DNA from 3 places in the Paenibacillus sp. FSL K6-1230 genome. Region 1 is predicted to be linked to each of the others. Evidence: a T-box and tRNA genes for the amino acid it is inferred to sense, from the RefSeq annotation. Region 1 holds a T-box; the other regions hold tRNA genes.
What was found. A T-box is a leader RNA that pairs with one kind of tRNA and senses whether it is charged. The one in region 1 lies ahead of ileS (isoleucine--tRNA ligase), so its partner is inferred to be a tRNA-Ile.

Region 1 (5,689 bases):
CCTTTACTGGAGACCGAACACGAGGATGAAGAGTAGCACCTGTGGCACCTATATCACCTATTGCACCTGTAACCTAATGTATACATGCTTATATCTCATTCTTATCAGTTCAGTGCTTTAATCGTACGGCCCTAAGTGAGTGCATCTATCTCATAGGGATAATTTGATGCACTCCCAATGCTGTTAATAGCTGGTCAACTCCAGCTGCCGCTGTACGATGCGGACGATATCTGCAATGTAATCCCCGATAATGGGGAGATTCAATGCTCCTAGTACTTGCAGTATATAAATAATGGTCGCCGCAAAAAAAGTGAAGCCGATAGCAATGCCGACGCCTCGGAAGGTACCTGACAACAGGTTCAACCAGATCAGACGCAGAGGACGATTGAGCAGCAGGGCATAGTCGGCTAAGCGAGCATATTCCATCCTTGTAGCCGCACTCCTGATGACCGCCTTCGTGACAGTTCGTTTATCGTGTTTCCCACGGAGTGCATGACGGTTCATGGATTTTCTCTGACGCCGAGTGGTCATCCCTGTGCCTCCTTCATAGCAGCATTAGTCGCTTCATGACCTCAAACAAAGCTAAAACAAAGCTAAAAACAGACTTAAAACAAATCACGAGCCTAGAAGTCATAGCTTCAGGCTCGTGATTTGCTAATCATTACCTATATTGTGTTCCCATGCTTGCTTGATTATTCAGCAATGTGAACGCCGATTGTTTTGCCGCCCGCCTCAACGCGCTCCATCGGCTCAGCATGACCAAATTGCACATCTGTAACCAGTACGTTCTCGCGCAATACGGCATCAAAGGCCGTGATCGCTGTACGAAGCTCATCATCGACATCCAGCGTCAGAGCTACATATTTCTCGATCGGCAGATCCAGCTTCTTGCGGTAATCCTGCACAGCACGAACTACCTCACGAACCCAGCCCTCTTGCTCCAGCTCAGGCGTAATATCCGTATTGAGCGCTACTGTCAGGCCATAGCCAGAAGCCGATGCAAAGCCTTCCTTCGCTTTCTTCTCCACCAGCAGCTCCTCAGCAGTCACCTGCAGCTCCTCACCATCTGGAGATACGATATTCAACAGGCCCTGCTCCACTACCGTACGAGTCTCGGCTGCAGACATGCCCTTGAAATGATTTTGCAGGAACCCAACGTTCTTACCGTATTTCTTGCCTGCTACCTTGAGATTAAGCTTGAGTGTAAAATCAACGAACCCGCTGTCATCTGTCTCTGTACGAATCTGCTTCACATTGATCTCATCCTTGATGATCTCCTCATAATCCGCCAGATGGAAATCATTATCCAGAGATACAATCAGCTCAGATAGTGGCTGACGGGTCTTGAAGCCCGTCTCATTACGCACGTTCCGAGCGAGTTCAACCACACGGCGTGCCGTCTCCATATCCCGTTCCAGCTCCAGATCGATCAGCTGCTCGTTGGCTGCAGGATAATCCTCCAGATGCACGCTTTCCCCACCGCTCAGATTCAAATAGATATCTTCTGCAATCATCGGCATGAACGGCGCAATCAGCTTCGAGGTCGTCAGCAATACCTCAGTCAACGTGCGATAAGCATCCAGCTTATCCTCTGTCAGGCCACTACCCCAGAAGCGATCGCGGGAACGACGGATATACCAGTTGCTGAGCTCATCCACGAAGCCCTCAATAGCTTTTGAGGAATTCAGGAAGTCGTTCACAGCAAGCGCCTTATCGACCTGCACAATCAAGCTGTTCAGTCTCGACAGAATCCAGCGATCCAGCTTGTGGGCAGACAGCTTGAATGGATGCTCTGCTGGGTTGAACCCATCAATCGTCGCATACAATGTCAGGAACGCATGGGTATTGACGAGTGTGTCCACCATCTTGGACTTCGCCTCACCAACAATTCCCTTGGAGAAACGTTTGCTGTTCCAAGGAGCGCTATCAGCCAGCATCGCCCAACGGAAAGCATCCGTTCCGAATTCCTCAATGATCTCCCAAGGATCAATCACATTTCCTTTGGACTTGGACATCTTCTGTCCTTGCTCATCCAGTACATGGCCAGTCGCCATAACAGCCTTGTAAGGCGCTTTACCTGTCAGGAGTGTGGACACCGCCAGCAGACTATAGAACCAGCCCCGAGTCTGGTCAATTCCTTCGCAGATCATATCTGCAGGGAACTGCTGCGCGAAAATCTCTTGATTTTCGAACGGATAATGCTGCTGCGCGAATGGCATCGAGCCGCTATCGAACCAGACGTCGATGACTTCTGGTGTCCGTGTCATCACGTATTTACCGCAGGAGCTGCGAACCTTGATCTCATCTACAAATGGCTTGTGCAGCTCAATATCCTCAGGGACGTCGCCAATCGCCCGCTCCCGAAGCTCTGCGATGCTGTGCGGCGCGAATTCTTCACCGGTCTCCTCACATTTCCAGATATTCAGTGGCGTCCCCCAATACCGGTTACGGCTAATGTTCCAATCCACCAGCTCCTCCAAGAACTTACCGAAGCGCCCTTCACGGACGTGACCCGGATACCAATCCACCTCATTGTTGTTCGCAATGAGCTGCTCCTTGATGGCTGTCGTCTGGATGAACCAGCTGTCCATGGCGTAATACAAGAGCGGTGTATCACAACGCCAGCAGAACGGATAGCTATGCTCATATTTTTCCTTGCTATAGAGCAGCCCCTTATCTGTCAGCATACGCAGGATATCAATATCGCAATCCTTCACGAAGCGACCTGCCAACTCAGTGACTTGCTCTGTGTAGCAGCCTTGGAGGTTAACCACGTTGACGAAGCCAATTCCGTGCTCACGAATGACACGATAGTCATCCTCACCATGCGCTGGTGCCATATGAACGACACCTGTACCACTTGAATCAGTAACGAAGGAGGCACCCAGGATTGTACTTCCACCCGTCACATCTACATAGTTGAATGGTGGTGTGTAGGTCTGGCCCACGAGCTCCGAGCCCTTGAGTGTGCCAAGCAATTCATACTCGCCGTTAATTACCTTCTCCACGAGATTCTTCGCAACGATGTACACTCCATCCTCTTGCTTCACGCGTGCATATTCCATATCAGGATTCACAGCGAGAGCAACGTGACCCGGGAGTGTCCATGGTGTAGTCGTCCAGGCCAGTACATATTCGCCGCTCTCATGAAGCTTGAACTTCGCCGTGGCACTGAGATCCTTGACGTCTTTGTAGCCCTGTGCCACCTCGTGGGAGCTTAGGGTCGTCTGGCAGCTCGGACAGTAAGGACTTACGCGATGACCGCGATACAGCAGTCCTTTGTCATGGACTGTAGCCAGAATGTTCCAGACACTTTCAATGTAATCGTTCTCCAATGTTACATATGGATTATCCAGATCCGTCCAGTAGCCGATGGCTTCCGTCAAGTCACGCCATTGCTGCTCATATACGAAGACACTAGCCTTACATTTCTCTACGAACTTTTCGACACCGTATTCCTCGATCTCATGCTTGTGAGAGATGCCCAGTTCCTTTTGCACGCCCAACTCAACAGGCAGTCCATGTGTGTCCCATCCTGCTTTACGCACGACACGATAGCCCTTCATTGTCTGGTAACGACCAATGAAGTCCTTGATGACGCGGCCCAATACGTGTCCGATATGTGGCTTGCCGTTTGCTGTAGGAGGTCCTTCGTAGAATACGAAGTTCGGCTTTCCTTCCCGATTGCTGATCGACTTACGGAAAATATCCTCCTGCTTCCACTTGTCGAGCACGCGCAGATCGCGTGTTCTGGCCTTTTCCTTGATATCTACTCGTTGCATCCTCATCTTCTTCCTTTCATCTTCAAATCACACTCTGGTGAGTCCAAAAAAACAACACCAAAAAGCCTCGCCCCATAAAGGGACGAGGCTCTGCTCGCGTTACCACCCTGATTCCGACATCTGTCACTTCACCCTATTCTATAGAATGATGAGTAAACAGATCAAACCGGCTCTCTAATCCCCGCCTTCAGCAGGGAGCCACATGATAACGTATGGCATACGGTGACCGCTTACACACGCATAACGCGCTTCAGCTCACTTCTCGGGGAGGATATTCGATCATGCCTTGAACGTTGGCTTGCACCGAAATGCCAACTCTCTGCTGAACAAGCTCATGACGTACTGATTCCCGTCTTGGAATTTATCGTTTGTGATACAGTTGTGCTACAAATATGTCGCAATGCAGATAATATACTCTGATTACCAGCAAAAGTCAACCGCACGACGAATGGAGAAATTAGTAAATCTCCTTCATCTCACGCTCGCGATCAAGAACTTCACGTTCACGATTCTCCAGAGCTTCCCAACCGTCCTGGCTGAGCAGGTCGAGCTGAGCCTCCACCAGTGTACGGAACCTGGCACGATAGATCGAAGCCTGCTTCTTGAGCTCCTCGACTTCAAGTGCGATCTTGCGTGATTTTGCAAGTGCGTCGTTCACGATCCGGTCAGCGTTCTTCTCCGCTTCCTTCACGATGAGCTGCGCTTCCTTCTTCGCGTTGTTCTTGACCTCGTCTGCTGCTTCCTGAGCTACGATAATCGTCTTGCTCAGCGTCTCTTCAATATTCGCAAAATGATCCAGCTTCTCCTGAATGGACAGCAACTCGTTTCTGAGCTCCTTATTCTCGCGAAGCACGATATCATAGTCTTTGACCACCTGATCCAGGAATTCATTAACCTGGTCCTCATCATAGCCGCGAAGTCGACGGGCAAACTCCTTGTTATGTATGTCCAATGGTGATAATGGCATGATGTCCACCTCCTGTGAATTTGTCTTCTTGGGCATGCCAGAAGATTAGTCGTAAGACGCCATACAATGCGGACTGTCATGCGCCCGTGCATTCCTGCCTTCCTACACTCTACTGTATGCATCGGAAAATTCGTGCCAACTTGTTAGCTTAATCAATTCGACACAGTGTTCGAGAATCCTGCAATGATTTATACAAATTTCCCGATTTTCACACGCATTCTGCCTTTTTTGGTGACACCATCTGTCTCCAGCAGCCTGAATCGACCAAATCCATGAAAGGATACCACATCTCCAGCCTTCAGCATACAGGAAGGATTCTCCTCCTGCTTCCAGTTCACCCGACAGCGTCCTGCGCGAATTGGTGCCAGTACCTTACTCCGGCTCAGGCGGTACACGTCACTCACAATTCCGTCCAGACGTAAAGAGGCCACCGTAAGGTCCATGGTCTCATAGGCGGTCTCTGTCTTGATCAACTGATCAAGAGGAAGCAGCTCTGTTCGAACCTGTACCCGGTGGACTTGCCCTAGATGGGATGTAATGAATGAACTGATATCCGATGTCATCAATACATGACAGCCTTCATCCCGGACATGAAAATCGCCAATCTTGCCCCGCTTAATGCCAAGGCCAAGAATAGCACCCATATAATCACCATGCTCCAGCTCGGACAGCTTCTTATCCTCTGATGAGATGGAGAGCACTACGACTCCCATATCCTCATCGTCTAAATAACTGTAATCCGGGGCGATTAGTGCCCGCTGTCGTTCGGCTCCGTCGTAGCCGCCGTCCAGACGGACCTGCACATCCCCGTTTCTGGATGCAATGGTGCTCAGTATGTAAGCCTGCCGAGGATCAAGGAATTCGCTGAGCTTGCGCTCATGTAGCTCACTTGCACGCTCGATCCACTCCGAAGCACGATCTATGAAGTCCTTCTCATCAG
Region 2 (5,689 bases), 3.9 Mb from region 1:
ATGGCTCAAATTCTGGTGGAGGATGATGGATTCGAACCACCGAACCCGTAAGGGAGCAGATTTACAGTCTGATGCGTTTGGCCACTTCGCTAATCCTCCAGATTAAAGTGGCTCGGGACGGAATCGAACCGCCGACACGAGGATTTTCAGTCCTCTGCTCTACCGACTGAGCTACCGAGCCATATCAAAAATCCTTATAAAATAAAAATAAAGTGTACAGGGGATACCCCTTTCCACTTTACCAGTGTCTGTCATACTAAACAGTGTAAAGCTTAAGAAAATGGCGGAACTGACGGGATTCGAACCCGCGATCTCCTGCGTGACAGGCAGGCATGTTAGGCCTCTACACCACAGTTCCTCGCATATTTCATAAATGGTGCCGGCGAGAGGACTTGAACCCCCAACCTACTGATTACAAGTCAGTTGCTCTACCAGTTGAGCTACACCGGCACATATGGTGGAGGCTGAGGGGATCGAACCCCCGACCCTCTGCTTGTAAGGCAGATGCTCTCCCAGCTGAGCTAAGCCTCCTGGGTATGTATAGCGGCGGAGGGGATCGAACCCCCGACCTCACGGGTATGAACCGTACGCTCTAGCCAGCTGAGCTACACCGCCATAATAAATGAAGCTTGTACTTCTTAAAAATGTTACTACGGAGAGAGAGGGATTCGAACCCTCGCACCGCTTACGCAGTCTAACCCCTTAGCAGAGGGTCCCCTTATAGCCACTTGGGTATCTCTCCATAATTCCAAGGTGTTACACCCTGAAAACTGGAACCGAAACGAATCATTGCATTTTACTTTAGGATAAGCCCTCGACCGATTAGTACTGGTCAGCTCCATGCATTACTGCACTTCCACCCCCAGCCTATCTACCTCGTCGTCTTCAAGGGGTCTTACATACTGGGAAATCTCATCTTGAGGGGGGCTTCACGCTTAGATGCTTTCAGCGCTTATCCCGTCCGTACATAGCTACCCAGCGGTGCTCCTGGCGGAACAACTGGTACACCAGCGGTACGTCCATCCCGGTCCTCTCGTACTAAGGACAGCTCCTCTCAAATTTCCTACGCCCACGACAGATAGGGACCGAACTGTCTCACGACGTTCTGAACCCAGCTCGCGTACCGCTTTAATGGGCGAACAGCCCAACCCTTGGGACCTACTTCAGCCCCAGGATGCGATGAGCCGACATCGAGGTGCCAAACCTCCCCGTCGATGTGGACTCTTGGGGGAGATAAGCCTGTTATCCCCAGGGTAGCTTTTATCCGTTGAGCGATGGCCCTTCCATGCGGTACCACCGGATCACTAAGCCCGACTTTCGTCCCTGCTCGACTTGTAGGTCTCGCAGTCAAGCTCCCTTCTGCCTTTGCACTCTTCGAATGATTTCCAACCATTCTGAGGGAACCTTGGGGCGCCTCCGTTACTCTTTAGGAGGCGACCGCCCCAGTCAAACTGCCCACCTGACACTGTCCCCGCACCGGATTACGGTACCAGGTTAGAACCTAGATACGATCAGGGTGGTATCCCAAGGACGCCTCCACAGAAGCTTGCGCTCCTGCTTCTACGGCTCCCACCTATCCTGTACAGATCGTACCCAAATTCAATATCAAGCTGCAGTAAAGCTCCATGGGGTCTTTCCGTCTTGTCGCGGGTAACCTGCATCTTCACAGGTATTAAAATTTCACCGGATCTCTCGTTGAGACAGCGCCCAAGTCGTTACGCCATTCGTGCGGGTCAGAATTTACCTGACAAGGAATTTCGCTACCTTAGGACCGTTATAGTTACGGCCGCCGTTTACTGGGGCTTCGGTTCATAGCTTCGCCTTGCGGCTAACCACTCCCCTTAACCTTCCAGCACCGGGCAGGCGTCAGCCCGTATACTTCGCCTTGCGGCTTCGCACAGACCTGTGTTTTTGCTAAACAGTCGCTTGGGCCTTTTCACTGCGGCCCCCTCGGGCTATTCACCCTACCGAGGCACCCCTTCTCCCGAAGTTACGGGGTCATTTTGCCGAGTTCCTTAACGAGAGTTCTTCCGCGCGCCTTAGAATTCTCTTCTCGCCTACCTGTGTCGGTTTGCGGTACGGGCACCTTCACCTGACTAGAGGCTTTTCTTGGCAGTGTGAGATCATGACCTTCGCTACTGTAATTTTCACTCCCCATCACAGCCCAGCCTTACGATGTGCGGATTTGCCTACACATCAGCCTCACTGCTTGGACGGACATCCATCAGTCCGCGTCACTACCCTCCTGCGTCCCCCCATCGTTCATAACGGTTTACGGTGGTACAGGAATTTCGACCTGTTGTCCTTCGACTACGCCTTTCGGCCTCGCCTTAGGTCCCGACTTACCCTGAGCGGACGAGCCTTCCTCAGGAACCCTTAGGCTTTCGGCGGATCAGATTCTCACTGATCTTTTCGTTACTCATACCGGCATTCTCACTTGTATGCTGTCCAGCGCTCCTTACGGTACACCTTCAACCTGCATACAACGCTCCCCTACCCCTGATGCAAGCATCAAGCCATAGCTTCGGTGGTGTGTTTAGCCCCGTTACATTTTCGGCGCAGAGTCACTCGACCAGTGAGCTATTACGCACTCTTTCAATGGTGGCTGCTTCTAAGCCAACATCCTGGTTGTCTGTGCAACTCCACATCCTTTCCCACTTAACACACACTTGGGGACCTTAGCTGATGGTCTGGGCTGTTTCCCTTTTGACAATGGATCTTAGCACTCACTGTCTGACTCCCGGAACTAAGTCTATGGCATTCGGAGTTTGACTGAGCTTGGTAACCCTTGCGGGCCCCGCACCCAATCAGTGCTCTACCTCCACGACTCTCTTTTCCGAGGCTAGCCCTAAAGCTATTTCGGGGAGAACCAGCTATCTCCGGGTTCGATTGGAATTTCTCCGCTACCCCCACCTCATCCCCGCACTTTTCAACGTGCGTGGGTTCGGGCCTCCAGTGCGTGTTACCGCACCTTCACCCTGGACAGGGGTAGATCACCCGGTTTCGGGTCTACGTCCACGTACTAACTCGCCCTATTCAGACTCGCTTTCGCTGCGGCTCCGGCTCTTCACCTTAACCTTGCACGGGAACGTAACTCGCCGGTTCATTCTACAAAAGGCACGCCATCACCCATAGATCGGGCTCTGACTTCTTGTAAGCACACGGTTTCAGGTTCTATTTCACTCCCCTTCCGGGGTGCTTTTCACCTTTCCCTCACGGTACTGTTTCACTATCGGTCGCCAGGGAGTATTTAGCCTTGGCAGATGGTCCTGCCGGATTCATACGGGGTTTCACGTGCCCCGCACTACTCGGGATCCGTCTCGGAGGGTGTACCATTTCGATTACAGGGCTTTTACCTCTATCGCGGGCCTTTCCAGACCTCTTCATCTAGGGTACACCTTTGTAACTCCGTGTGAGACGTCCCACAACCCCAGGAAGCAAGCTTCCTGGTTTGGGCTAATCCGCGTTCGCTCGCCGCTACTGACGGAATCACTATTGTTTTCTCTTCCTCAGGGTACTTAGATGTTTCAGTTCCCCTGGTCTGCCTCTCCTTTGGCTATGTATTCACCAAAGAGTGACTACCTGTTACAGTAGCCGGGTTTCCCCATTCGGACATCCCCGGATCGAAGCTTGCTTACAGCTCCCCGAGGCATTTCGTCGTTCGCCACGTCCTTCGTCGGCTCCTGGCGCCTAGGCATCCTCCGTGTGCTCTTATTAGCTTAACCATGATTTTTGCCACAGGCAAAATATCAAACCGCTAATAACTTTCACTTGCTTACACAAGTTCAGCTAAAAGATGTTCTAAAACGCAATGTTTTCGTTTCGGTATCCAGTTTTCAAGGTGCAATGCTGTGATTGTAACACAGCTTCTTTGTTCGTAAAAGAACTTTTTTTGGTGGAGCCAAGGGGGATCGAACCCCTGACCTCCTGCGTGCAAGGCAGGCGCTCTCCCAGCTGAGCTATAGCCCCATATCTGGTTCTTTATTACGTATTCATTTATGGTGGGCCCTAGTGGACTCGAACCACCGACCTCACCCTTATCAGGGGTGCGCTCTAACCAGCTGAGCTAAGGGCCCATAACAAATCCCGAAAAGGTGTTACCCTTCCCGGGTTGTGCGCTTGGCAACGTCCTACTCTCCCAGGACCCTTCGGTCCAAGTACCATCGGCGCTGGAGGACTTAACGGTCGTGTTCGGGATGGGTACGTGTGGAACCCCTCCGCTATCGCCACCAAACGTCTTGCTATGCTTTTGTGAGAGTTGAACTCTCAAAACTGAGCAACGAGTGAGCTGCGAAGAGGATTTCATACGCGCTAAGCGCAGTACCGAATTCCTCTTCTTAGGATCGATGGAACATCGATCTGATTTGAATGCTTCCGTTGCAGGAAGCGATTCTCCATAGAAAGGAGGTGATCCAGCCGCACCTTCCGATACGGCTACCTTGTTACGACTTCACCCCAATCATCTACCCCACCTTCGGCGGCTGGCTCCTTGCGGTTACCCCACCGACTTCGGGTGTTGTAAACTCTCGTGGTGTGACGGGCGGTGTGTACAAGACCCGGGAACGTATTCACCGCGGCATGCTGATCCGCGATTACTAGCAATTCCGACTTCATGCAGGCGAGTTGCAGCCTGCAATCCGAACTGAGACTGGCTTTTTAGGATTGGCTCCACCTCGCGGCTTCGCTTCCCGTTGTACCAGCCATTGTAGTACGTGTGTAGCCCAGGTCATAAGGGGCATGATGATTTGACGTCATCCCCACCTTCCTCCGGTTTGTCACCGGCAGTCACCCTAGAGTGCCCACCCGAGGTGCTGGCAACTAAGGTCAAGGGTTGCGCTCGTTGCGGGACTTAACCCAACATCTCACGACACGAGCTGACGACAACCATGCACCACCTGTCTTGAATGTCCCGAAGGAAAGGATCATCTCTGATCCGGTCATTCAGATGTCAAGACCTGGTAAGGTTCTTCGCGTTGCTTCGAATTAAACCACATACTCCACTGCTTGTGCGGGTCCCCGTCAATTCCTTTGAGTTTCAGTCTTGCGACCGTACTCCCCAGGCGGAGTGCTTAATGTGTTAACTTCGGCACCAAGGGTATCGAAACCCCTAACACCTAGCACTCATCGTTTACGGCGTGGACTACCAGGGTATCTAATCCTGTTTGCTCCCCACGCTTTCGCGCCTCAGCGTCAGTTACAGCCCAGAGAGTCGCCTTCGCCACTGGTGTTCCTCCACATCTCTACGCATTTCACCGCTACACGTGGAATTCCACTCTCCTCTTCTGCACTCAAGTCATCCAGTTTCCCGTGCGATCCGGGGTTGAGCCCCGGGCTTAAACACCAGACTTAAATGACCGCCTGCGCGCGCTTTACGCCCAATAATTCCGGACAACGCTTGCCCCCTACGTATTACCGCGGCTGCTGGCACGTAGTTAGCCGGGGCTTTCTTCTCAAGTACCGTCACTCCTTAAGCAGTTACTCTTAAGGACGTTCTTCCTTGGCAACAGAGCTTTACGATCCGAAAACCTTCATCACTCACGCGGCGTTGCTCCGTCAGGCTTTCGCCCATTGCGGAAGATTCCCTACTGCTGCCTCCCGTAGGAGTCTGGGCCGTGTCTCAGTCCCAGTGTGGCCGATCACCCTCTCAGGTCGGCTACGCATCGTCGCCTTGGGGAGCCGTTACCTCTCC
Region 3 (5,689 bases), 1.5 Mb from region 1:
TGAAGCTCCCTTATTCATGAAATTCAAATATGTATTGACTTTATAAGTCTTAACGTGATAAATTAAATTTCGCTCGTTTCGAAGAGCAGGACTTAAGAAAAAACGTTGATTAAATAAAACGCGAAAAAAAGTCTTGTCAAATGAAATTGAGTGTGATATATTATAAAAGTCGCCGCTGAGATGCGGTGGTAACGCAAGAAAAGAAACAAATGAATGAAGTTGATCTTTGAAAACTGAACAACGAGTGAGCGGATTTTGTGAAGCAAAATCCAACGCGAAGGTTTTTGGTACATGTCTTTGACTGTATGGAAACTGGAGCAAACTAATGAGATATTAAATCTCGTCAGATTCAAAATGAGCTATCGCTCTTTTCAATAACTTTATTGGAGAGTTTGATCCTGGCTCAGGACGAACGCTGGCGGCGTGCCTAATACATGCAAGTCGAGCGGACTGATGAAGAAGCTTGCTTCTTCTGAGGTTAGCGGCGGACGGGTGAGTAACACGTAGGCAACCTGCCCTTTGGACTGGGATAACTACCGGAAACGGTAGCTAATACCAGATAATTCACTTCTTCGCATGGAGGAGTGAGGAAAGACGGAGCAATCTGTCACCGGAGGATGGGCCTGCGGCGCATTAGCTAGTTGGAGAGGTAACGGCTCCCCAAGGCGACGATGCGTAGCCGACCTGAGAGGGTGATCGGCCACACTGGGACTGAGACACGGCCCAGACTCCTACGGGAGGCAGCAGTAGGGAATCTTCCGCAATGGGCGAAAGCCTGACGGAGCAACGCCGCGTGAGTGATGAAGGTTTTCGGATCGTAAAGCTCTGTTGCCAAGGAAGAACGTCCTTAAGAGTAACTGCTTAAGGAGTGACGGTACTTGAGAAGAAAGCCCCGGCTAACTACGTGCCAGCAGCCGCGGTAATACGTAGGGGGCAAGCGTTGTCCGGAATTATTGGGCGTAAAGCGCGCGCAGGCGGTCATTTAAGTCTGGTGTTTAAGCCCGGGGCTCAACCCCGGATCGCACGGGAAACTGGATGACTTGAGTGCAGAAGAGGAGAGTGGAATTCCACGTGTAGCGGTGAAATGCGTAGAGATGTGGAGGAACACCAGTGGCGAAGGCGACTCTCTGGGCTGTAACTGACGCTGAGGCGCGAAAGCGTGGGGAGCAAACAGGATTAGATACCCTGGTAGTCCACGCCGTAAACGATGAGTGCTAGGTGTTAGGGGTTTCGATACCCTTGGTGCCGAAGTTAACACATTAAGCACTCCGCCTGGGGAGTACGGTCGCAAGACTGAAACTCAAAGGAATTGACGGGGACCCGCACAAGCAGTGGAGTATGTGGTTTAATTCGAAGCAACGCGAAGAACCTTACCAGGTCTTGACATCTGAATGACCGGATCAGAGATGATCCTTTCCTTCGGGACATTCAAGACAGGTGGTGCATGGTTGTCGTCAGCTCGTGTCGTGAGATGTTGGGTTAAGTCCCGCAACGAGCGCAACCCTTGACCTTAGTTGCCAGCACCTCGGGTGGGCACTCTAGGGTGACTGCCGGTGACAAACCGGAGGAAGGTGGGGATGACGTCAAATCATCATGCCCCTTATGACCTGGGCTACACACGTACTACAATGGCTGGTACAACGGGAAGCGAAGCCGCGAGGTGGAGCCAATCCTAAAAAGCCAGTCTCAGTTCGGATTGCAGGCTGCAACTCGCCTGCATGAAGTCGGAATTGCTAGTAATCGCGGATCAGCATGCCGCGGTGAATACGTTCCCGGGTCTTGTACACACCGCCCGTCACACCACGAGAGTTTACAACACCCGAAGTCGGTGGGGTAACCGCAAGGAGCCAGCCGCCGAAGGTGGGGTAGATGATTGGGGTGAAGTCGTAACAAGGTAGCCGTATCGGAAGGTGCGGCTGGATCACCTCCTTTCTATGGAGAATCGCTTCCTGCAACGGAAGCATTCAAATCAGATCGATGTTCCATCGATCCTAAGAAGAGGAATTCGGTACTGCGCTTAGCGCGTATGAAATCCTCTTCGCAGCTCACTCGTTGCTCAGTTTTGAGAGTTCAACTCTCACAAAAGCATAGCAAGACGTTTGGTGGCGATAGCGGAGGGGTTCCACACGTACCCATCCCGAACACGACCGTTAAGTCCTCCAGCGCCGATGGTACTTGGACCGAAGGGTCCTGGGAGAGTAGGACGTTGCCAAGCGCACAACCCGGGAAGGGTAACACCTTTTCGGGATTTGTTATGGGCCCTTAGCTCAGCTGGTTAGAGCGCACCCCTGATAAGGGTGAGGTCGGTGGTTCGAGTCCACTAGGGCCCACCATAAATGAATACGTAATAAAGAACCAGATATGGGGCTATAGCTCAGCTGGGAGAGCGCCTGCCTTGCACGCAGGAGGTCAGGGGTTCGATCCCCCTTGGCTCCACCAAAAAAAGTTCTTTTACGAACAAAGAAGCTGTGTTACAATCACAGCATTGCACCTTGAAAACTGGATACCGAAACGAAAACATTGCGTTTTAGAACATCTTTTAGCTGAACTTGTGTAAGCAAGTGAAAGTTATTAGTGAACTGATATTTTGCCTGTGGCAAGAATCATGGTTAAGCTAATAAGAGCACACGGAGGATGCCTAGGCGCCAGGAGCCGACGAAGGACGTGGCGAACGACGAAATGCCTCGGGGAGCTGTAAGCAAGCTTCGATCCGGGGATGTCCGAATGGGGAAACCCGGCTACTGTAACAGGTAGTCACTCTTTGGTGAATACATAGCCAAAGGAGAGGCAGACCAGGGGAACTGAAACATCTAAGTACCCTGAGGAAGAGAAAACAATAGTGATTCCGTCAGTAGCGGCGAGCGAACGCGGATTAGCCCAAACCAGGAAGCTTGCTTCCTGGGGTTGTGGGACGTCTCACACGGAGTTACAAAGGTGTACCCTAGATGAAGAGGTCTGGAAAGGCCCGCGATAGAGGTAAAAGCCCTGTAATCGAAATGGTGCACCCTCCGAGACGGATCCCGAGTAGTGCGGGGCACGTGAAACCCCGTATGAATCCGGCAGGACCATCTGCCAAGGCTAAATACTCCCTGGCGACCGATAGTGAAGCAGTACCGTGAGGGAAAGGTGAAAAGCACCCCGGAAGGGGAGTGAAATAGAACCTGAAACCGTGTGCTTACAAGAAGTCAGAGCCCGATCTATGGGTGATGGCGTGCCTTTTGTAGAATGAACCGGCGAGTTACGTTCCCGTGCAAGGTTAAGGTGAAGAGCCGGAGCCGCAGCGAAAGCGAGTCTGAATAGGGCGAGTTAGTACGTGGACGTAGACCCGAAACCGGGTGATCTACCCCTGTCCAGGGTGAAGGTGCGGTAACACGCACTGGAGGCCCGAACCCACGCACGTTGAAAAGTGCGGGGATGAGGTGGGGGTAGCGGAGAAATTCCAATCGAACCCGGAGATAGCTGGTTCTCCCCGAAATAGCTTTAGGGCTAGCCTCGGAAAAGAGAGTCGTGGAGGTAGAGCACTGATTGGGTGCGGGGCCCGCAAGGGTTACCAAGCTCAGTCAAACTCCGAATGCCATAGACTTAGTTCCGGGAGTCAGACAGTGAGTGCTAAGATCCATTGTCAAAAGGGAAACAGCCCAGACCATCAGCTAAGGTCCCCAAGTGTGTGTTAAGTGGGAAAGGATGTGGAGTTGCACAGACAACCAGGATGTTGGCTTAGAAGCAGCCACCATTGAAAGAGTGCGTAATAGCTCACTGGTCGAGTGACTCTGCGCCGAAAATGTAACGGGGCTAAACACACCACCGAAGCTATGGCTTGATGCTTGCATCAGGGGTAGGGGAGCGTTGTATGCAGGTTGAAGGTGTACCGTAAGGAGCGCTGGACAGCATACAAGTGAGAATGCCGGTATGAGTAACGAAAAGATCAGTGAGAATCTGATCCGCCGAAAGCCTAAGGGTTCCTGAGGAAGGCTCGTCCGCTCAGGGTAAGTCGGGACCTAAGGCGAGGCCGAAAGGCGTAGTCGAAGGACAACAGGTCGAAATTCCTGTACCACCGTAAACCGTTATGAACGATGGGGGGACGCAGGAGGGTAGTGACGCGGACTGATGGATGTCCGTCCAAGCAGTGAGGCTGATGTGTAGGCAAATCCGCACATCGTAAGGCTGGGCTGTGATGGGGAGTGAAAATTACAGTAGCGAAGGTCATGATCTCACACTGCCAAGAAAAGCCTCTAGTCAGGTGAAGGTGCCCGTACCGCAAACCGACACAGGTAGGCGAGAAGAGAATTCTAAGGCGCGCGGAAGAACTCTCGTTAAGGAACTCGGCAAAATGACCCCGTAACTTCGGGAGAAGGGGTGCCTCGGTAGGGTGAATAGCCCGAGGGGGCCGCAGTGAAAAGGCCCAAGCGACTGTTTAGCAAAAACACAGGTCTGTGCGAAGCCGCAAGGCGAAGTATACGGGCTGACGCCTGCCCGGTGCTGGAAGGTTAAGGGGAGTGGTTAGCCGCAAGGCGAAGCTATGAACCGAAGCCCCAGTAAACGGCGGCCGTAACTATAACGGTCCTAAGGTAGCGAAATTCCTTGTCAGGTAAATTCTGACCCGCACGAATGGCGTAACGACTTGGGCGCTGTCTCAACGAGAGATCCGGTGAAATTTTAATACCTGTGAAGATGCAGGTTACCCGCGACAAGACGGAAAGACCCCATGGAGCTTTACTGCAGCTTGATATTGAATTTGGGTACGATCTGTACAGGATAGGTGGGAGCCGTTGAAGCAGGAGCGCAAGCTTCTGTGGAGGCGTCCTTGGGATACCACCCTGATCGTATCTAGGTTCTAACCTGGTACCGTAATCCGGTGCGGGGACAGTGTCAGGTGGGCAGTTTGACTGGGGCGGTCGCCTCCTAAAGAGTAACGGAGGCGCCCCAAGGTTCCCTCAGAATGGTTGGAAATCATTCGAAGAGTGCAAAGGCAGAAGGGAGCTTGACTGCGAGACCTACAAGTCGAGCAGGGACGAAAGTCGGGCTTAGTGATCCGGTGGTACCGCATGGAAGGGCCATCGCTCAACGGATAAAAGCTACCCTGGGGATAACAGGCTTATCTCCCCCAAGAGTCCACATCGACGGGGAGGTTTGGCACCTCGATGTCGGCTCATCGCATCCTGGGGCTGAAGTAGGTCCCAAGGGTTGGGCTGTTCGCCCATTAAAGCGGTACGCGAGCTGGGTTCAGAACGTCGTGAGACAGTTCGGTCCCTATCTGTCGTGGGCGTAGGAAATTTGAGAGGAGCTGTCCTTAGTACGAGAGGACCGGGATGGACGTACCGCTGGTGTACCAGTTGTTCCGCCAGGAGCACCGCTGGGTAGCTATGTACGGACGGGATAAGCGCTGAAAGCATCTAAGCGTGAAGCCCCCCTCAAGATGAGATTTCCCAATTAGTAAGACCCCTTGAAGACGACGAGGTAGATAGGCTGGGGGTGGAAGTGCAGTAATGCATGGAGCTGACCAGTACTAATCGGTCGAGGGCTTATCCTAAAGTAAGATGTAATGATTCGTTTCGGTTCCAGTTTTCAGGGTGTAACACCTTGAATCATATGCTGCAACATTCATACACACAAATGTGTTGTACCGAATGTCTTGCATGCCGTGTTAGTCACACGGCAGAGGAATGATATTTTCTCACAGCGATTTCAA

Region 2: it has a tRNA-Ile gene. The T-box ahead of ileS (isoleucine--tRNA ligase) is inferred to sense a tRNA for this amino acid. The anticodon was not compared.
Region 3: it has a tRNA-Ile gene. The T-box ahead of ileS (isoleucine--tRNA ligase) is inferred to sense a tRNA for this amino acid. The anticodon was not compared.

Annotation. Positions count from the first base shown of each region.
Region 1 covers NZ_JBBOCK010000001.1:4,046,567-4,052,255, forward strand. The annotation lists gene MKX74_RS17835 (TraR/DksA C4-type zinc finger protein) at 1-36, shown strand, start outside; gene MKX74_RS17840 (DUF5665 domain-containing protein) at 184-531, opposite strand; gene ileS (isoleucine--tRNA ligase) at 693-3,782, opposite strand; T-box leader at 3,858-4,147, opposite strand; gene MKX74_RS17850 (DivIVA domain-containing protein) at 4,240-4,749, opposite strand; gene MKX74_RS17855 (YlmH family RNA-binding protein) at 4,938-5,689, opposite strand, start outside.
Region 2 covers NZ_JBBOCK010000001.1:152,143-157,831, reverse strand. The annotation lists tRNA gene MKX74_RS00755 (tRNA-Lys) at 1-7, opposite strand, end outside; tRNA gene MKX74_RS00750 (tRNA-Tyr) at 14-99, opposite strand; tRNA gene MKX74_RS00745 (tRNA-Phe) at 109-181, opposite strand; tRNA gene MKX74_RS00740 (tRNA-Asp) at 282-358, opposite strand; tRNA gene MKX74_RS00735 (tRNA-Thr) at 375-450, opposite strand; tRNA gene MKX74_RS00730 (tRNA-Val) at 456-531, opposite strand; tRNA gene MKX74_RS00725 (tRNA-Met) at 542-615, opposite strand; tRNA gene MKX74_RS00720 (tRNA-Ser) at 654-742, opposite strand; rRNA gene MKX74_RS00715 (23S ribosomal RNA) at 803-3,725, opposite strand; tRNA gene MKX74_RS00710 (tRNA-Ala) at 3,894-3,969, opposite strand; tRNA gene MKX74_RS00705 (tRNA-Ile) at 4,000-4,076, opposite strand; rRNA gene rrf (5S ribosomal RNA) at 4,118-4,234, opposite strand; rRNA gene MKX74_RS00695 (16S ribosomal RNA) at 4,401-5,689, opposite strand, start outside.
Region 3 covers NZ_JBBOCK010000001.1:5,507,877-5,513,565, reverse strand. The annotation lists gene MKX74_RS24445 (hypothetical protein) at 1-20, shown strand, start outside; rRNA gene MKX74_RS24440 (16S ribosomal RNA) at 381-1,932, shown strand; rRNA gene rrf (5S ribosomal RNA) at 2,099-2,215, shown strand; tRNA gene MKX74_RS24430 (tRNA-Ile) at 2,257-2,333, shown strand; tRNA gene MKX74_RS24425 (tRNA-Ala) at 2,364-2,439, shown strand; rRNA gene MKX74_RS24420 (23S ribosomal RNA) at 2,608-5,530, shown strand.